4 regions of the Kocuria sp. WRN011 genome follow, and region 1 is predicted to be linked to each of the others. Evidence: riboswitches for the same ligand, from Rfam matches in the RefSeq annotation. Region 1 holds a riboswitch; each other region holds the start of a gene.
The links. Region 1 has a riboswitch for S-adenosylmethionine ahead of CKW39_RS00340 (LLM class flavin-dependent oxidoreductase). Riboswitches for the same ligand answer to the same signal wherever they lie in the genome.

Region 1 (4,271 bases):
GCGGCAATGAACATTCCTGGCAGAGGTTCGCACGTCAAAGGAGGCCATGAACATTTTCGGTAGGGGATCGCACTAAATACCGGGCTCCGCGCGCGAACCTCTACCCAGAATGTCGACGGCTCGTGGGGAATGCCGGCCGCGCTCTCGATTACAGGACCAGTGCGACTACGGAACCACCGCACCTACAGAACCCGCGGGCCCTACAGAACCCGCGGGGCCTCGATCAGCGGGCAGGTGTTCATGACCACTTTCACCCCGGCGGCCTTCGCCCGTTCGGCAGCGGCCTGATCGGTCACACCCAGCTGCATCCACACCGCTCCGGCACCAATGTCGATCGCCTGATCCACCACTTCACCCACGCGGCTGGAGTTCACGAAACAGTCGACCACGTCCACGTGCCCCGGGATGTCCTCGAGCGATCGATAGCCCGTCTCGCCATGTACGTCCTCGCCCGCCAGATTGACCGGGATGATCTGCTGCCCGAACTCGTCACGGATCCGGCGGGACACCGCAAACGCGGGTCGCGTGCGGTTGGTGGACAGCCCAACAATGGCCCACCGCCCCGGGGTCGCGAGTAGCTCGCGAATCTGGTCCGGATCGTTGACGTGGCGATCACTCATATGACCATCGTCTCACTGTGAATCAGCTCGGTCATTATGTTTCACGAGCCGCCGGAGGGGCCACGGAAACGGTACAGTGGGGCGCAGAACGATCATGAGTTCCGACGCACAGCCCTGGCTTGTCGGACGGCAACCCTCTCCCGTAGCGGGGTGCCCCAGGTGAGGATCGGGCCGCATGGCACACCGCATGTGGCAAGTACGGCGCCACACAAGCGCGCTGGACCCGCAGAGTAGGCCGCCGCAGGTGGTGCACGGGGCGCGGGTCGGGTTCGACCCAAAGGGGCACACATGAGCAAAAAGCGGATTTCCGTGAACGCCTTCGACATGACGTGCGTGGACCACCAGAGTTTCGGTCTGTGGCGTCATCCGCGGTCCAAGGCCACCGAGTACAACACCATCGAGTACTGGACCAACCTGGCCAAGACGCTGGAGAAGGGCAAGTTCGACGCCCTGTTCCTGGCGGACGTGGTGGGCATCTACGACATCTACAAGAACTCTGCCGCACCCTCCGTGTCGGACGGCGCTCAGGTTCCCGTGAACGATCCGTTCATGCAGATCTCCGCCATGGCCGCCGTGACCGAGCACCTGGGCTTCGGCGTGACCAGCGCGGTGACCTACGAGCAGCCCTACACCCTGGCCCGCAAGTACGCGACGCTCGATCACCTGACCAAGGGCCGCGTGGGCTTCAACGTGGTGACCTCGTACCTGCCCTCCGCCGCGGAGAACCAGGGTCTGCCGCGCCAGATCGAGCACGATACCCGCTACGAGATTGCCGAGGAATTCCTCGACGTCTGCTACAAGCTCTGGGAGGGTTCCTGGGAAGACGGCGCCGTGGTCAAGGACCGCGAGGCCGGCGTCTACGCTGACACCCAGAAGGTCCACCCGATTCAGCACTCGGGCAAGTACTTCACCGTTCCGGGTGCCGCGCTCACCGAGCCGTCCCCGCAGCGCACCCCGCTGATCTTCCAGGCCGGTGCGTCCTCGCGGGGCCAGGCGTTCGCCGGACGTCACGCGGAGGCCGTGTTCATCGGCGGCTTGCGTCCGGATCTCACCCGCTACGTCACGGACAAGATCCGCGAGCAGGCCGAGGAGCAGGGCCGCCACCGCGACGACGTCAAGATCTACGCGATGCTCTCCGTGGTCGTGGACGAGACCGAGGAGAAGGCCCAAGAGAAGTACCGGGAGTACCTCTCCTACGTGAACCTGGAGGCATCCCAGGCGATCATCGGCGGTTGGTCCGGCGTGGACCTGAGCCAGTTCGACGAGGACGAGGCCCTGAACTACATCAAGACCGACTCCATCCAGTCCTTCCTGACCCCGTTCACCCTGCAGTCCAAGGACAAGAAGTGGACCCGCGAGGAGATCGCCAAGCACTGTGCTCTGGGCGGCATGGGTGACGTGATCGTGGGATCGCCGGAATCCGTGGCCGATCAGCTCGAGACCTGGGTCGACGAGGGTGGTCTGGACGGCATCAACCTGGCCTACCACGTGAGCCCCGGGTCCTTCGAGGACTTCGTGGAGTACGTGGTTCCCGAGCTGCAGAAGCGCGGCCGCTACCGCACCGAGTACGAAGGCTCCACCCTGCGCGAGTCCCTCTACGGCGCCGGCCAGCCCCAGGTCATGGACACCCACCCGGCAGCGCAGTACCGCGGTGCGTACGCCGACAAGCCGTCCGTGGCGGACACCGCCGCTCGCGAGCTGGTGGGCTAACAGCCTCAAGAACGACGACGCCGCTGTCGCGACCTTTCGCTCGAAAAGGTCGCGGCAGCGGTGTCGTCGGTGTTAGAGCAAAGCCGACGTGAGGCGGCAGACGTTCTCGACGTACTTCTGCCGCATGGGGCGTTTGTTCCAGAGATCGAGGTCGAGCAGCGTGGAGGAGGCCTTGAACTCCTCTACCACTTCCTCCATGCGGTCGTGGAAACCCTGGTCCACGATCATCACGGACACCTCGAGGTCCAGGGCGAAGGACCGCTCGTCCATGTTGGAGGAACCGATCACGCTGATCAGGTCGTCCACGAGCACGAACTTGGCGTGCAGCACCGTGGGGGAGCTGTAGCGGTGAATCTTGACCCCGGCTTCGGCGAGTTCGGAATAGTAGGAATTCTGGGCGTTCTGTGCCAGGAAATGGTCCGAGGACTCTCCCACGAAAATCTCCACGTCCACCCCGGACTGCGCCTCGGTGGTGAGCGCGTGCAGCAGGGATTCGTCCGGTACGAAGTACGGGCTGGAGATCACCACGCGCCGGTTGGCGTTGTAAATGAGGTGGTTGAACAGGCGCAGGTTGTTCTCGGTCTCGAACCCGGGTCCCGAGGGGACCACTTGGGCATACACGGGGCCTTCGACGTCCGTGAGGACCTCGGTGGCCTCGTCCAGGAGCAGGTCGTCGGTCTCCGAATACCAGTCGGAAACGAATACCGCGTTGAGCTCGGCAACCACGGGGCCGGAGCAGCGGATCATCAGATCCTTCCACTCCAGGCCGCGGCGGACGTTCTTCTTCTTGTTGTACGAGCGATGAATGATGTTCTGCGAACCCGTGTAGGCGATCGAACCGTCCACCACCAGGATCTTGCGGTGGTTGCGCAGGTCCGGACGCTGCCACTCACCTCGCCACGGGCGGATCGGCAGCATGCGTCGCCAGGGGATGCCGGAGGCGTTGAAGCGGCGGACCAGTTCCGCGTAGCCGGGGTAGCCCAGCGAACCCACGTGATCGATCAGGATGCGCACCCTCACACCGCGTTCGTGGGCCCGAACGAGCGAATCCAGCAAGACCTGGGACACCCGATCCGTGGCCACGATGTAGAACTCGAAGTGCACATAATCCGTGGCGCGGTCCACGTCACGGGCCATCTGCGCCATGGAGTCATGGTTGTCCGTGAGGATGTCGAAGCCGTTGCCGCCCACCATGGGCAGTGCGCCCAACTGGTAGTTCAGCTTGGCGGTCGTGGTGACCCACTCGGGCAGGTGATGGAACTCCTCGCCCAGGGCGAAGTCCTCCGGGGTGTTCTCCCGAATGATGTCGTTCATCTTGGCCTGCTTCTCCATCCGCTTTCGCGGTAGACGGGAGGAACCAACGACCAGGAACAACAACAGCCCCGCGTAGGGCAGGAGGAAGATGGCCAGCAGCCACGCCAAGGCGACGGAGGGCCTGCGGTTATGCGGGATCCAGCCGAGCGCAACGATTCGGACCAGCAGGTCGATGACACCCAGGATCACCAGGATCCACTCTGGGACAGTGTCCGGGGAGAACAGTTCGTAGGGGGTCCAGGGGAACATCAGCCGGCTAACTCAGTTGCTTCAATGCGTCTCCGGGCGGACATGCACATACGTGGATTCGGAGCCGCCGCTCGGGCGCTCCTCAAAACCGTGCGTGAGGAGCAGCCGACATGCGGGCTGATTACCCCACGGCACGGAAGCGTTCACCGCGTTGACCTGGGAATTCTGGAAGGCCAGCTCGACCAAGTAGGGGAGCACCTCGCCCGCGTACCCCTGATTCTGTCGGTTCGGCACAACGGACCCTACGACCTCGAGTTCGTTGTCGATGGGCGGGCCTACGAAACCTGCCATGCCGATAATCTGACCCGATGCCGCGTCCACCATGGCAAACATCGAGTACATGGTCTCGGTGAAGAAATAGCTGCCGGCATCCAACGC
Region 2 (4,271 bases), on a different contig from region 1:
TCCGGGCAAGGGCGACCTCAAGAACATCGTGTGCGGCGTCAACGACAAGGACATCCTGCCCGAGGACAAGATCCTCTCCGCAGCATCCTGCACGACCAACGCCATCACCCCGGTCGTCAAGGTCCTCAACGACCAGTACGGCATCAAGCAGGGTCACGTCGAGACCGTTCACTCGTACACCAACGACCAGAACCTCATCGACAACTGGCACAAGGGTGACCGTCGCGGCCGCTCCGCAGCGCTGAACATGGTCATCACCGAAACCGGTGCCGCCAAGGCCGTGGCCAAAGCTCTGCCGGAGATGAAGGGCAAGCTCACCGGTAATGCCATCCGCGTGCCAACCCCGGACGTGTCCATGGCCATCCTCAACCTGCAGTTGGAGAAGGCTCCGGAGTCCGCCGACGAGGTCAACGCGTTCCTCAAGGACATTTCCTTGAACTCCGCACTGCGCAAGCAGATCGACTACGTGGACTCCCCCGACGTCGTCTCCACCGACCTGGTCGGCTCCCGCCGCGCCGGCGTGGTGGACGGCTTGGCCACGATCGTCAACAACAACTCGCTCGTGCTCTACGTCTGGTACGACAACGAGTTCGGTTACTCCTGCCAGGTGGTGCGCGTGCTCGCACGCATGGCAGACATCTCCATGCCGCAGCTTCCGTAAGCTGCCCCGCTAGTACGACGCCGCCCCGGCCCCTTCCGCGCGAAGGTACCGGGGCGGCGTAGTTGGCTGTTGCAATTGCATGTAAATACTGTGTCGCACGGAAGGCCGCGCGCCTCGTGTGGCGTAGGAACCCTGCTGCGCACTTGGTGTGTCATTAGAACCTTTCTGAGCTCGGCCAAGGGTTCTGATGGCACATGAGATGAACGCGAGGGTCCTAACGTCCCTTTAGGTGCGTCTTTGCCGCAACGTCACCTCCGCCGACGCTGCTTCGCTCGCGAAGCCGTGCCCCCACCAGCGCCTCTCGCATCTCAGGCGCCCTTAGGACCCAGCCGCGCACCTGGTGCGTCGGTAGAACCTTTTTGAGCGCCGCCAGAGGCTCTAACGGCGCATGAGATGTACGCAAGGGTTCTAACGACCCTTGAGGTGCGTCTTTGCGGGGAGTTCAGACGTCAGTGGGGTCGTGCATTGCCCAGACGACCTCGCCATCGACCAGGTGCGCGGCGGGATGCAGGCCTAATTTCTGCGCCACCCGTTCTGACGCGTCATGGCCAGGAGAAATCCGCGCGGCAAAGCGTGCAACGTGGTCCTTCCGCAGCAATTCCACCGCCGACGACGCGGCTTTAGTCGCGTAGCCGTGCCCCCTCCAGCGACACGCGCATCTCAGGCGCTCTTAGGACCCAGCCGCGCACCTGGTGTGTCGATAGAGCCTTTTTGAACCGCGCCAAGGGCTCTAACGGCGCATGAGATGGATGCGAAGGTTCTAACGTCGCTCGGAGCTCGTCATGGCAGCACCTTCACCGCCGACGACGCCGCTTCAGTCGCGTAGCCGTGCCCCCACCAGCGTCTCTCGCATCTCAGGCACCCTTAGGACCCAGTAGCGCACCTGGTGTGCCACGCAGGTCTATTGGAGCTTCTCGCCGGATGGTTTGACCTCGCCGATGGCGTTGAGGCCGAACATCGGGGTGCCGTTGACGCGGTAGTCACCCACGATGCGGGCCTTGTAGATCGTGGGGTTGTGGGTCGCCACGGTGCGGGCGTTGCGCCAGAAGCGGTCGAGGGACTTGGACTTGCCCACGGCGGAGGCACCGAGCAGGTCGAAGATCCCGTCGGTCACATCGCGCACGAGTTCCGGAACAACCACCTGGGCGTGTGCCACGGGCAGTTCGCACGCGTTGGTCAACTCCTGGGGGTTGTCGAGAAGGGGGTCTCCGCCGAGAACGCCGATGGCGGCGTCGAGCTCGCGGGCCGCCTGAAGAACGATCGCCCGTGCCGCGGCAGCCTTGGCGCTGAGCTCTCCCACGCGCTGCAGCACCTGCGGATCCTCGCGAGCGACCGAGCCCGTACCGGTATTGAAACCGCGGGTGCGTGACCGCACCAGGTGCACGCCCTCGTCGATTGCGGCCTTGGCGATCCCCGCCTCGACGGCCAAGAGCACGAGCTGGAAGACAGCGGTCTCCTGGGTCGCGCGGCCGTCGCGATTGCGCACGTTGGCTGCCGGAACCTTGACCCCGCGGAAGTGCGTGGTGCCGGTTCCGGTGAGTTGCTGGCCGAAGCCGTCCCAGTCGTCGATCAGCTCGATGCCGTCCCACGAGCTCTTCACCAGCGCGTGCGAGCGCGCCTCCTGCCCGGGGATCTGGGCGGTGACCTGGATCCAGTCGGAGAAGATGGAACCGGTGGAGTAGTACTTAGTGCCGTTGAGCTCCCAGTCACCGCCCGCGGTCTGGGTGAGCGTGGTGGCCGCGGTGCCCAGAGCTGCACCGGAGCGCTCGGTCGCGGCATTACCCACGGTCTCACCGGCGGCGATCCGAGGGAACCAGACGTCGGATTCATCGGAGCTGAGGCTCGCGATGAATCCCAGGTGCGAACGGTAGACGTGCGCCACGTTGGAGTCGGAAGCGGCCAGGACGATCAGCAGCTCCGCCACCTGTTCCAGCGACGCGCCGTAACCACCCCGCGAGCGCGGCACCGTGAGCGCTCCGAAGCGGTGTTCATTGAGCCACGCGAACTGCTCGAACGGGAGAATCCGCTGCTGTTCGCGCTCTACGGCACCGTCGGCAACGCGATCAAAGACCGGCTGGAACACCTCGAAGAGTTCGCGGGTGCTCAGGGATCGCTGCGGATCCCCGTAAAGGGTTGCGGTGTCGAACTGTTCCTTGATCCCGGTGTCGCTGCTCATGTTCTCGGTAGTCCCTCGCGTTCAGTCGCGGTGCACGCACCCGACCGAGAGGAGCACAGCGCGTGCACGGGCATGACCGCGCGAACCGCAGGAGCTGAAAAGCTGTCCATCGGTCGTGGCGGAAGCACCGTCCCGGTATCCGGGTGGTTGCTGCGGCGTTGACGAGCCACGTCTCTCGGCCGCTCTTGATGGCGTTACGGATTCAGAGCATCACGCACCCAAGGTGACTGTCAACGCGCGTGACGGTTTATGACCGCCAGAACGCCCCGGTCACTCGGGACAGCGCGTGCAGGTCGTCCACGTGGGCGAGTTCGCGGGCGGAGTGCATCGACAACAGTCCCACGCCCACGTCCAGGGTGCGCATACCCAGGCGGGTGGCCGTGATGGGGCCGATGGTCGAACCGCACGGCACGTTGTTGTTGGAGACGAACTCCTGATAGCTCACGCCCGCACGCTCGCACGCGTCCGCCCACAAACCGGCACCCACGGCATCCGTGGTGTAACGCTGGTTGGCGTTGATCTTGAGCAATGGACCCGCACCGGGCTCGGGAGTGTTCACGGGGTCGTGGTGACCGCGGTAGTTGGGGTGGACCAGGTGACCGGCGTCAGCCGACAAACACACCGATTCGGACAGGGAACGTCGGTAATCATCTTGCGATTCACCCTGCGCCGCGCTGATCCGCGCGAGCACGTCTTCCAGGAACGGACCCGCCGCACCGGAGCGCGTGGCGGAGCCGACCTCTTCGTGGTCGAACGCGGCCAGCACGGACATCTGCGACGCGGATTCCAGGTCCTCGGCATGCTCGACCAACGCGTGCATTCCCGCGTACACGGAGGACAGGTTGTCCAGCCGCCCGCTCGCGAGCAGCTGCCGCCGCTGACCGATCAGTTCGGGCTTCTGTGTGTCCGCGAGCACCACGTCGAATCCCACGATGTCCTCCGGAGCCACCGACGCCTCGGCCATGTCGGCGAGCAGGCCCAGCACGTCAGCGTCCTGAGCCGAACCGGTCCCCCAAATGGGCTGCACGTGCTGCTGCTTGTCGAGTTTGAGCCCTTCGTTGGCGCCGCGGTCCAGGTGGATGGCCAACTGCGGGATCCGGGCGACCGCCTCCGTGGCGCACAGGTGCTGCGTGAGCTCGCCGTTCTCACCGCGCACCACGATCCGTCCGGCAAGACGCAGGTCCCGGTCCAGCCACGAGTTCAGCAGCACGCCGCCGTACACCTCAACACCAGCCTGGTACCAGCCGTTGGAGACCGTGGTGGGCTTGGGCTTCAGCTTGAACCCTGGCGAATCCGTGTGCGCACCCAGGATGCGAGCCCCGGCGCCCGCACGATAGTCGCGCGGGGCCACCCAGGCGATCAGAGCGCCGTCGCGAATCGTGAAGTGCCGCCCGCCGACGTCGCTCCACGCCTCGGATTCGCTCAGTTCCGTGA
Region 3 (4,271 bases), on a different contig from region 1:
ATTGTGCCACCTTGCCGAGAGCCTGCAGCCGGACGTGAGCAAACGAACGCCCAACGACGCCGCCCCGGGCCTTTCGTGGGAAGGCCCGGGGCGGGATTCGTAGCGGTTGTCCTCGCTAGCGGCGCATGATCTTGCGCGCCAACCAGTTGCCGAAGAACTGAACCAACTGCACCAGAATGATGATCACAATCACAGCTGCCCAGGTGACCTCGTCATTGAAACGCTGGTAACCCAGACGCAACGCGAAGTCGCCCAAACCACCAGCGCCAATGGCACCGGCCATGGCGGACATGTCCGTGATGCCGATGACCAAGAAGGTGTAACCCAGCACCAGCGGGCCGAGAGCCTCGGGCAGGATCACCGTGGTGATGATCCGGAACCGAGACACACCCATGGAACGAGCGGCCTCAACCACACCGGGATCCACGCTCATCAGGTTCTGCTCCACGATGCGCGCCACAGCGAACGTTGCACCAATGGTCATGGCGAAAATCGCGGCGTTGGGACCCAGTCGGGTGCCCACGACGGCCTCGGTGGCCTGGCCAAGTGCGGCCAGCAGAATGATGAACGGGATGGGGCGGATGAAGTTCACCAGGAGGTTCAGCGCGGTGAAAACCGCGGAGTTCTCCAGGATGTTGCCCCGACGGGTGACGTAGAGTCCCACGCCGACCACCAGCCCGATAAGACCGGCCAACACCAGGGTGACTGCCACCATGTACAGGGTCTCGCCGGTGGCCGAGAGCAATTGGGGTCCCAATAATGGCCAATCCATCAGCGGGTCACCTCCTCTACCTTGGTGATTTCACGCAGCCGAACAATGGTGTTCTCCACGGCGGTGTCCGGACCGTTCAACGACAGCGTCAACGTGCCGAAGGACCGCGACTGCAGCATGGAGATGCCACCGAACGCGATGTTGAACGTCACGCCGTCCCGGGCGCACTCCGAGAGAACGGAGCCGATCCGGTTCTGGTCGGTGACATCCACCAGGATCAGGCGACCCGGGTGTTCCTCGCGCAGCTTGGCGATCTCGTCCTCACGGGGAACGGTGCGCATCACCGAGGAGACGAACTTCCGTGTGGTCTCGGCCTGGGGGTAGGCAAAAACGTCCGACGTGGTGCCCATTTCGACCACTCGGCCGCTGTCCATCACGGCTACGCGATCCGCGATGGAACGCACCACGTCCATCTCGTGGGTGATCAGCACAATGGTGATCCCCAGTTCCCGGTTGACCCGCTTGAGCAGTCCGAGCACTTCCTGGGTGGTTTCGGGGTCCAGCGCCGAGGTCGATTCGTCCGCGAGTAACAACTCCGGATTGGAGGCGAGGGCGCGAGCAATGCCCACGCGCTGCTTCTGCCCACCGGACAGCTCTTCGGGATAGTTCTTGGCACGGTCCGTCAGTCCCACGAAGTCCAGCAGCTCGGTCACTCGCCGTTTGCGCTCCTCGGGCTTCCACCCGGCACGCTTGAGCGGATACTCGATATTGCCCGCCACGGTGCGCGAGTTGAACAGGTTGAACTGCTGAAAGATCATGCCGATCTTGCGGCGGATGGGTGCCAACTGCACCTCGGACTTACCGTCCACCCGGTTACCCGCAACCTCGAGCGATCCGGAGCTGATGGGCTCCAGACCGTTGATCAATCGCACGAGGGTGGACTTGCCGGCTCCGGAGTACCCGATCACGGCAAAGATCTCGCCCTTGGTGATGTCCAGGGTGACGCTGTCCACGGCGTTGACCACTCGCGGTGCGCGCTTGGATCCGCCCGTGTAGACCTTGCTGACGTCCCGGAAGCGCACCAGGGTGCGCTCACTGGATACTTCCGTCACTGGGTCTGTTCCTTCAGGTCTTCCTGATACCGCGTCAGCAGATCCTTGAGTTCCTGCTGGTCCACCTCTGTCGGGACAGCGGTGCCCTTGCTCTCCTCGTCCTCGGCCTTCAAGACCTTGGGGTCGTAGTAGAAGCTTGCAACCTTCTTGAGAGTTTCGTTGTCGGCGTTGGCCTCGGTAGCAGCGAACAGGTTGTTGAAGACCTTGGCGCTGTCCTGCTTCGGATCATCCGATGCGAGAGCGGACTTGGGATCGATGTTCGCTCGGCCCAGGAAGTCGTTGTTGATCACGGAAGCCGCCACGGAATCCATTGACAAAACAGTCTGTTCGGCGGACACGGGACGCACAGAGACCTTGGACTTCTCGGTGTCGATATCGCCTTCGGTCGGGGCAATGGTGTCCTTGGTGAATTCGACCAGCCCCTCCTGCTTGAGCAGGTTCAGTGCACGACCCAGGTTGATCGAGTCATTGGGAATCGCGATCTCGTCGCCGTCCTTGATCTGGTCCAGGGAGTCGTACTTGCTGGAGTACATACCCAACGGGTAAATCGCGGTGGACCCGACCGGTGTGATGGTGTCACCAGAGTTGTTGTTGTAGTCAGCAAGGTACGCGGTGTGCTGGAACCAGTTCATGTCCACGTCGCCGCTCTTGGTGGCGGGGTTCGGCTGGTTGTAGTCGCTGAAATCCACGTACTCGACGGTGATGTCGTTCTCGGCAGCGACTTCCTTGAGCGCGTCGTGAGCGGGCTCCGAGCCGACGATGCCAATGGTGACGGTGCCGTCCGCAGCAGGATCGGAGGATTCAGAATCTCCGCCGCCGCACGCGGTCAAGGTGAGGCCGATGGTGGTGGCCAGCGCAAGGGGGATCAAACGGTGAGATCGCACGATGTGCCTTTCCGAGGTGTGAAATGTTCTGGGCGATTAACAACTGAAAGCGGTACGTCCGAGGACACACCGCAGTTGCAAGGCTCGTGCTAGTTGATTCGGGAAACCGCACTTGCCGGGAGCTACGTTAACCGCGGCCGGATGGTCATCTGGGGCACCCCGCTACGGGAGAGGGTTGCCGTCCGGCCAGCCAGAGCTTGACGCCGGATCTCGTCATCCGCGGCCAAGCCTAACATGGGGCCGGCGGTGATCAGCGTGCGCTGAAACGCTGCGCAATAAACTGATCCGCCCGGTTCCTGGCCCAGCCCTCGGCGCCCAGGACGTCCTCGAGCCGCGGGGTCGTGTCGCCCTCGTGTTCATTCACGACCACCGCAACGATGTCCACGATGGTCGTGAAGTTCACCTCACCCCGGTGGAAGGCGTACACGGCCTGCTCATTGGCCGCGTTGAACACGGCCGGCCAGGTGCCGCCCAGCGTCCCGGCATGCTTCATCAGCTCGATGGCGGGGAATGCCTCGGTGTCCAGCGGCTCGAAGGTCCAGTGCGCCGCTTGCGTCCAATCGCACGACACCGCCGCGCCGGGAATTCTGTGGGGCCACCCCATACCCAGGGCAATGGGCAGTCGCATGTCCGGCGGTGATACCTGGGCCAGGGTGGAACCGTCCACGAACTGGACCATGGAATGCACCACGGACTGTGGGTGCACGGTCACGTCTATCCGGTCCAGGGCAACGTCGAACAACAAGGATGCTTCCAGGACCTCAAGCGCCTTGTTGACCATGGTGGCCGAATTGGTCGTGACCATCACCCCCATGTCCCATGTGGGGTGTTTCAACGCCTGCTGGGGCGTGACCGTGGTGAGTTGATCCCGGGACATCCCTCGGAAGGGTCCGCCGGAGGCGGTGAGGATCAATCGGTCGACTTCGCTCGAACGGCCTCCCCGCAGCGCCTGCGCCAGAGCCGAGTGCTCGGAATCCACCGGGATCAGCGGGGTCTCCAGGCCGGTGGCGGCCGCGGCCTGTTTGACCAGCGGGCCGCCCGCGATGAGGGACTCCTTGTTGGCCAGCGCCACGGGCGTCCCCGCGTGTAATGCGGCGAGCGTGGGAGCCAGTCCGATGGACCCGGTGATGCCGTTGAGAACGACATCACAGTCCGAGTGTTCCGCCACGCACGTTGCGGCCTCAGGCCCGTGGAAGATCTCGGGGGTGAAGCCTGTCAGGCCCTCCCCCGAGGCTCGTTGGGCAATGAGTTCTTTCAGTTGCCGGGCGTGGTCGGCCGTGCCACTGGTTCCGACCGCGGCCACACGTTCTCGGACGGCCTGCTCCGCCAGCACCGGCAGGTTGGACGTTCCGGCGGCCAAGGCCGTGACCGACAGCGGCGGGTGCCCCGCGGCGGCGTCGCCCTCGCCCGGTCGCCGCAGGCCACGCGCGGAGGCGACGACGTCGAGCGCTTGCGTACCGATGGAGCCCGTGGAACCCAGAATGACCACGCGCCGGGGATGCTTGCCAGTGGCGCTGTCGAGTTCGGGGGTCATGGTCAGGGGTGCGTCGGACATGGTCACCA
Region 4 (4,271 bases), on a different contig from region 1:
CGTTCATCCACTCCGGCCAGGTGTGCTCCGCCGGGGCGCGACTGGTGATTGAGGAATCTATCGCGGAGAAGTTCGTGACCGATCTGGTGCGCCGAGCCGAACAGATTCAGCTGGGCGGGCCGTTCGACGAGAAGGCCGAGACCGGCGCGCTGATCTCCGAGGCCCACCGTGACAAGGTGCACGCCTACGTGGAGCGGGCCCGCGAGCAGGGCGCTCGGGTGCGCTGCGGTGGCCAGTTCGCGGAAGGACCTTCGGCGGACGGATCGCTAGACCTCGGCAAGGGCGTGTTCTACCTGCCCACCGTGATCGACCAGTGCACGAGCGAGATGGACTGCGTGTACGACGAGGCCTTCGGCCCCACCGTGACGGTGGAAACCTTCCGTACCGAGGAAGAAGCCATCGAGATCGCCAACGACACCAACTACGGCCTGGCCGGAGCCGTGTGGACCCAGGATGCGGGCCGCGCTCAGCGCGTGGCCGGCAAACTGCGCCACGGAACCGTGTGGATCAACGACTTCGGTCCGTACCTGCCCCAGGCGGAGTGGGGCGGCATGAAGCAGTCCGGTGTGGGCCGCGAACTGGGCTTCCACGGACTGGCCGAGTACCAGGAGACCAAACACATCTACCAGAACACCCGCCCCGCGGTGACCGGCTGGTTCGCCGAGCACTGAGCGGCCCGACTGGACCTCACCGAGCACCGAAGAACGACCGATGGGAGAAACTGTGACCACTACTGAAAACGTGGCTACCTACGATTACGTTGTTGTCGGAGCGGGCTCCGCCGGCGCCGTGATCGCGGCGCGCCTGAGCGAGAACCCGAACGTGAGCGTGGCCCTGCTCGAAGCCGGCGCCCACGATGAGAACGTGCCGGAAGTCCTGACGCTCGACCGCTGGATGGAACTGCTCGAATCCGGCTACGACTGGGATTACCAGATCGAACCGCAGGAGAACGGCAACTCGTACATGCGCCTGGCCCGCGCCAAGGTGCTGGGCGGTTGCTCGTCGCACAACTCGTGCATCGCCTTCTGGGCACCCGCCGAGGACATGGACGAATGGGAGTCCAAGTTCGGGGCCGAGGGCTGGAACGCGGAGACGGCCTTCCGGTTGTACAAGAAACTCGAGAACAATGAGGACCCCGGATCCCACCACGGCCACGACGGGCCCGTGCGGCTGCGCCAGGTCCCCGCCGTGGATCCCTGCGGCGTGGCGGTTCTCGACGCCGCCGAACAGGCCGGGATTCCGCGCGCTGACTTCAACACCGGCAAAACGGTGACCCAGGGCGCGAACTTCTTCCAGATCAACGCGCGCGAGGACGGAACCCGCTCCTCGTCCTCGGTGAGCTACCTGCACCCGATCCGGGACCGTGAAAACCTCACGATCCTGACCGGCACCCAGGCCAAACGAATCGTGGTCGACGAGAACCAGCGAGCCACCGGCGTGGAGGTCACGGACAACGCTTTCGGTCGTGCGCACGTGATCTCGGCCAACCGCGAGGTCGTCGTCTCCGCCGGTGCGATCGACACGCCCAAGCTGCTCATGCTCTCGGGAATCGGTCCGGCCGAGCACCTCACCGAGGTGGGCGTGGACGTGCTGGTGGACTCCCCGGGCGTGGGCTCGCACCTGCAGGATCACCCGGAGGCCGTGATCCAGTGGGAGGCCAAGCAGCCCATGGTCGAGGACTCCACCCAGTGGTGGGAGATCGGCCTGTTCGCCCAGGTGGACGACGGATTGGACCGCCCGGACCTGATGATGCACTACGGCAGCGTGAACTTCGACATGCACACCTACCGCCACGGGTACGCCACGGCGGACAACGCGTTCTGCCTGACCCCCAACGTGACCCACGCTCGTTCCCGCGGCACCGTGCGGCTGCGCACGCGTGACTACCGGGACAAGCCCCGCGTGGATCCCCGGTACTTCACCGACCCGGAGGGTTACGACCTACGGATCATGACCGCGGGTATCCGCAAGGCCCGTGAAATCGTCTCGCAGTCCGGGCTCTCGGAATGGGCCGGTCAGGAGCTGTTCCCGGGTCAGGATGTGCAGACGGACGAGGAGATCGCCGACTACATCAAGCGCACCCACAACACCGTGTACCACCCCGCGGGTTCGTGCCGCATGGGGCCGGTCGAGGATCAGGATTCTCCGCTGGATCCGCAGTTGCGGGTCAAGGGCGTGAGCGGCCTGCGCGTGGCTGATGCTTCGGTGATGCCGGAACTGGTCACCGTGAACCCCAACATCACGGTCTACATGATTGGTGAGCGCGCCGCTGAGCTGATTGCCCAGGAGCAGGAGTCGCCCTCGGACAAGTAGCGGCACCATGACATGAATGAAGCCCGGCACCAGTGCCGGGCTTCATTCGTGCGGTCCTGATCAGGCGCTGAGCGCCACCGGTTTCGGTTCCAGTTTGTAGAACGGAATGCCACCGGAGACGTTTGATGCTCCGGGAACGAGTAGCTGCTGGTACTTCTCGCACCATTGGGCGCGGCCGCGGTTGTGGGCGGCTGCGTGGGCCAGGGCGCGAACGTTGCTGCTCATGTATTCGTGGATGTCCCCATTGGACTCCATGAGACGCACCATGTGGTGGTCGGGGTCGATGTCGACGGTGACGTCAACCCATTGTTCTCGAGGGGACTCGGTCTTTGTGCGTAGTTGTTGAATGTTCTTCATCAGTATTGTGCTTTCGTACAGTGAGGTTCTTGCTGCGCCCGCGGTTGCGCCACAGCCGCTTCGTCATCCAAACCACCCCTGAACCAAGGGTTGGCGTGCGCCGGGTTGGAGCCCAGCAGGATCTCGGGTTTTACCCCGATTTCCAGAGCGCATCTCGTGAAGCTGGATTAGAGCGTAGCGGGTTGGGCGCATGACAAACCAGAGGGTGTCTCATAACGTCACCAAAAGTTAATCTACGAATGGATCGTGCACCACGGATCACGGCGCGGTTGTGGACAACCTGCGCGCACGAGATGCCACGGTGCGGGCTTGTGCATAGTGCTCCATGAGCTGGTCACACACGGCGTTCCACGTGCGAGTCTGCACGGTGGTGTAGGCGGTGCGGGAGAAGGCGGCGCGTTTGGCGTTGTCACCCGCGAGATCCAGCACGCGATCGCGGAGCATCTCGGTGTCACCGGGCTTGTAGAGCCAGCCGTTGCGGGACGAATCAACCAGGTCCACGGGCCCACCGCGGCCCACGGCCACGACGGGTACGGCGCTGGCCATGGCTTCCTGGATTGTCTGGCAGAACGTCTCGTGTTCACCGGGGTGCACGAACACGTCCAGGGAGGCCATGGCGGTGGCCAATTCGTCACCGTCCAGGAAACCCACGAAGTACGCATTGGGGAGCAGCATGCGGAGCTTCTCCTTCTCCGGCCCCGAGCCCACGATCACCGGTCGGGTATCGGGCAGCGAATCCAGGACCACGAGATCCTGCACCTGCTTTTCGGGAGCCAAGCGCCCCACGTAACCCACGAGCTTCCGGCCGCCGCCCACCCGTTCGCGCCATTCGTGATCGCGCCGAGCCGGGTTGAAGCGGCGGGTGTCCACGCCGCGTCGCCACATGCGCACGCGTTGCACACCGTGTTCATGCAGCGACGAGATGGACGCCGTGGACGGCGCCAAGGTCACAGTCGAACTGTTGTGCATGTTTCGCACGTGGCTCCACAGCACGTTCTCCAGGACCGGGGCACCGTAGCGGGCCGCGTATCCGGGAACGTCGGTCTGGTAAATGGAGACGCACGGTAAGCCCAGATTCTTGGCGGCCTGGATGGCCTGCCAGCCCAGGACGAAGGGGGAGGCCACGTGCACGACGTCTGGTTGGAAGCGGGTCAGGATGCGCTGCATGCGTGCCACCGTGCAGCTGGCGACCCGGACGTCGGGGTACCCGGCGAGGGGGATGGACGCGATGCGTTGAACTCTGATCCCGTCCATGGAGTCCACGGAGCCCAGGGCTCCGAGTTTTTCGTAGGTCGGTGCGATGACCATGGCTTCGTGACCCTGGGCCCGGAGGTACTCCAGGACTCGAACCACGGAATGCGTCACGCCGTTGATGTGGGGGAGGAACTGTTCGGCAACCACTGCGATTCTCACAATTAATACTGTGGCCGTCGCGGGTCACCGGTTCTTCACGCCAGGGTGACCTGTCGGTGAAGTCTGGGCCAACTCCGGTGGGGACGTGGAAAGATGGAGGTGATGAACTTCCCCACCTTTTCCAACACCCTGTCCGGGGCGCGCGAGCGGCTGCAACGCAACCGCCACGGTGACCCCGAGAGCTCGCC

Region 2: linked by a shared signal. The riboswitch ahead of CKW39_RS08235 (acyl-CoA dehydrogenase family protein) and the one ahead of CKW39_RS00340 (LLM class flavin-dependent oxidoreductase) in region 1 are both predicted to bind S-adenosylmethionine.
Region 3: linked by a shared signal. The riboswitch ahead of CKW39_RS03165 (MetQ/NlpA family ABC transporter substrate-binding protein) and the one ahead of CKW39_RS00340 (LLM class flavin-dependent oxidoreductase) in region 1 are both predicted to bind S-adenosylmethionine.
Region 4: linked by a shared signal. The riboswitch ahead of CKW39_RS04250 (hypothetical protein) and the one ahead of CKW39_RS00340 (LLM class flavin-dependent oxidoreductase) in region 1 are both predicted to bind S-adenosylmethionine.

What each region holds. Positions count from the first base shown of each region.
Region 1 covers NZ_NSGI01000001.1:71,853-76,123, forward strand. The annotation lists gene CKW39_RS00335 (CoA-binding protein) at 201-620, opposite strand; SAM riboswitch class IV at 711-825, shown strand; gene CKW39_RS00340 (LLM class flavin-dependent oxidoreductase) at 909-2,330, shown strand; gene cls (cardiolipin synthase) at 2,403-3,893, opposite strand; gene CKW39_RS00350 (GNAT family N-acetyltransferase) at 3,915-4,271, opposite strand, start outside.
Region 2 covers NZ_NSGI01000005.1:99,527-103,797, reverse strand. The annotation lists gene CKW39_RS08245 (glyceraldehyde-3-phosphate dehydrogenase) at 1-661, shown strand, start outside; gene CKW39_RS15965 (GNAT family N-acetyltransferase) at 1,104-1,325, opposite strand; gene CKW39_RS08235 (acyl-CoA dehydrogenase family protein) at 1,563-2,837, opposite strand; SAM riboswitch class I at 2,941-3,032, opposite strand; gene CKW39_RS08230 (M18 family aminopeptidase) at 3,085-4,271, opposite strand, start outside.
Region 3 covers NZ_NSGI01000002.1:76,162-80,432, forward strand. The annotation lists gene CKW39_RS03155 (methionine ABC transporter permease) at 116-772, opposite strand; gene CKW39_RS03160 (methionine ABC transporter ATP-binding protein) at 772-1,824, opposite strand; gene CKW39_RS03165 (MetQ/NlpA family ABC transporter substrate-binding protein) at 1,821-2,708, opposite strand; SAM riboswitch class IV at 2,812-2,926, opposite strand; gene dxr (1-deoxy-D-xylulose-5-phosphate reductoisomerase) at 2,959-4,242, opposite strand.
Region 4 covers NZ_NSGI01000002.1:330,679-334,949, reverse strand. The annotation lists gene CKW39_RS04260 (aldehyde dehydrogenase family protein) at 1-671, shown strand, start outside; gene CKW39_RS04255 (GMC family oxidoreductase) at 712-2,313, shown strand; gene CKW39_RS04250 (hypothetical protein) at 2,374-2,670, opposite strand; SAM riboswitch class IV at 2,691-2,832, opposite strand; gene CKW39_RS04245 (glycosyltransferase family 1 protein) at 2,929-4,083, opposite strand; gene CKW39_RS04240 (DUF6350 family protein) at 4,186-4,271, shown strand, end outside.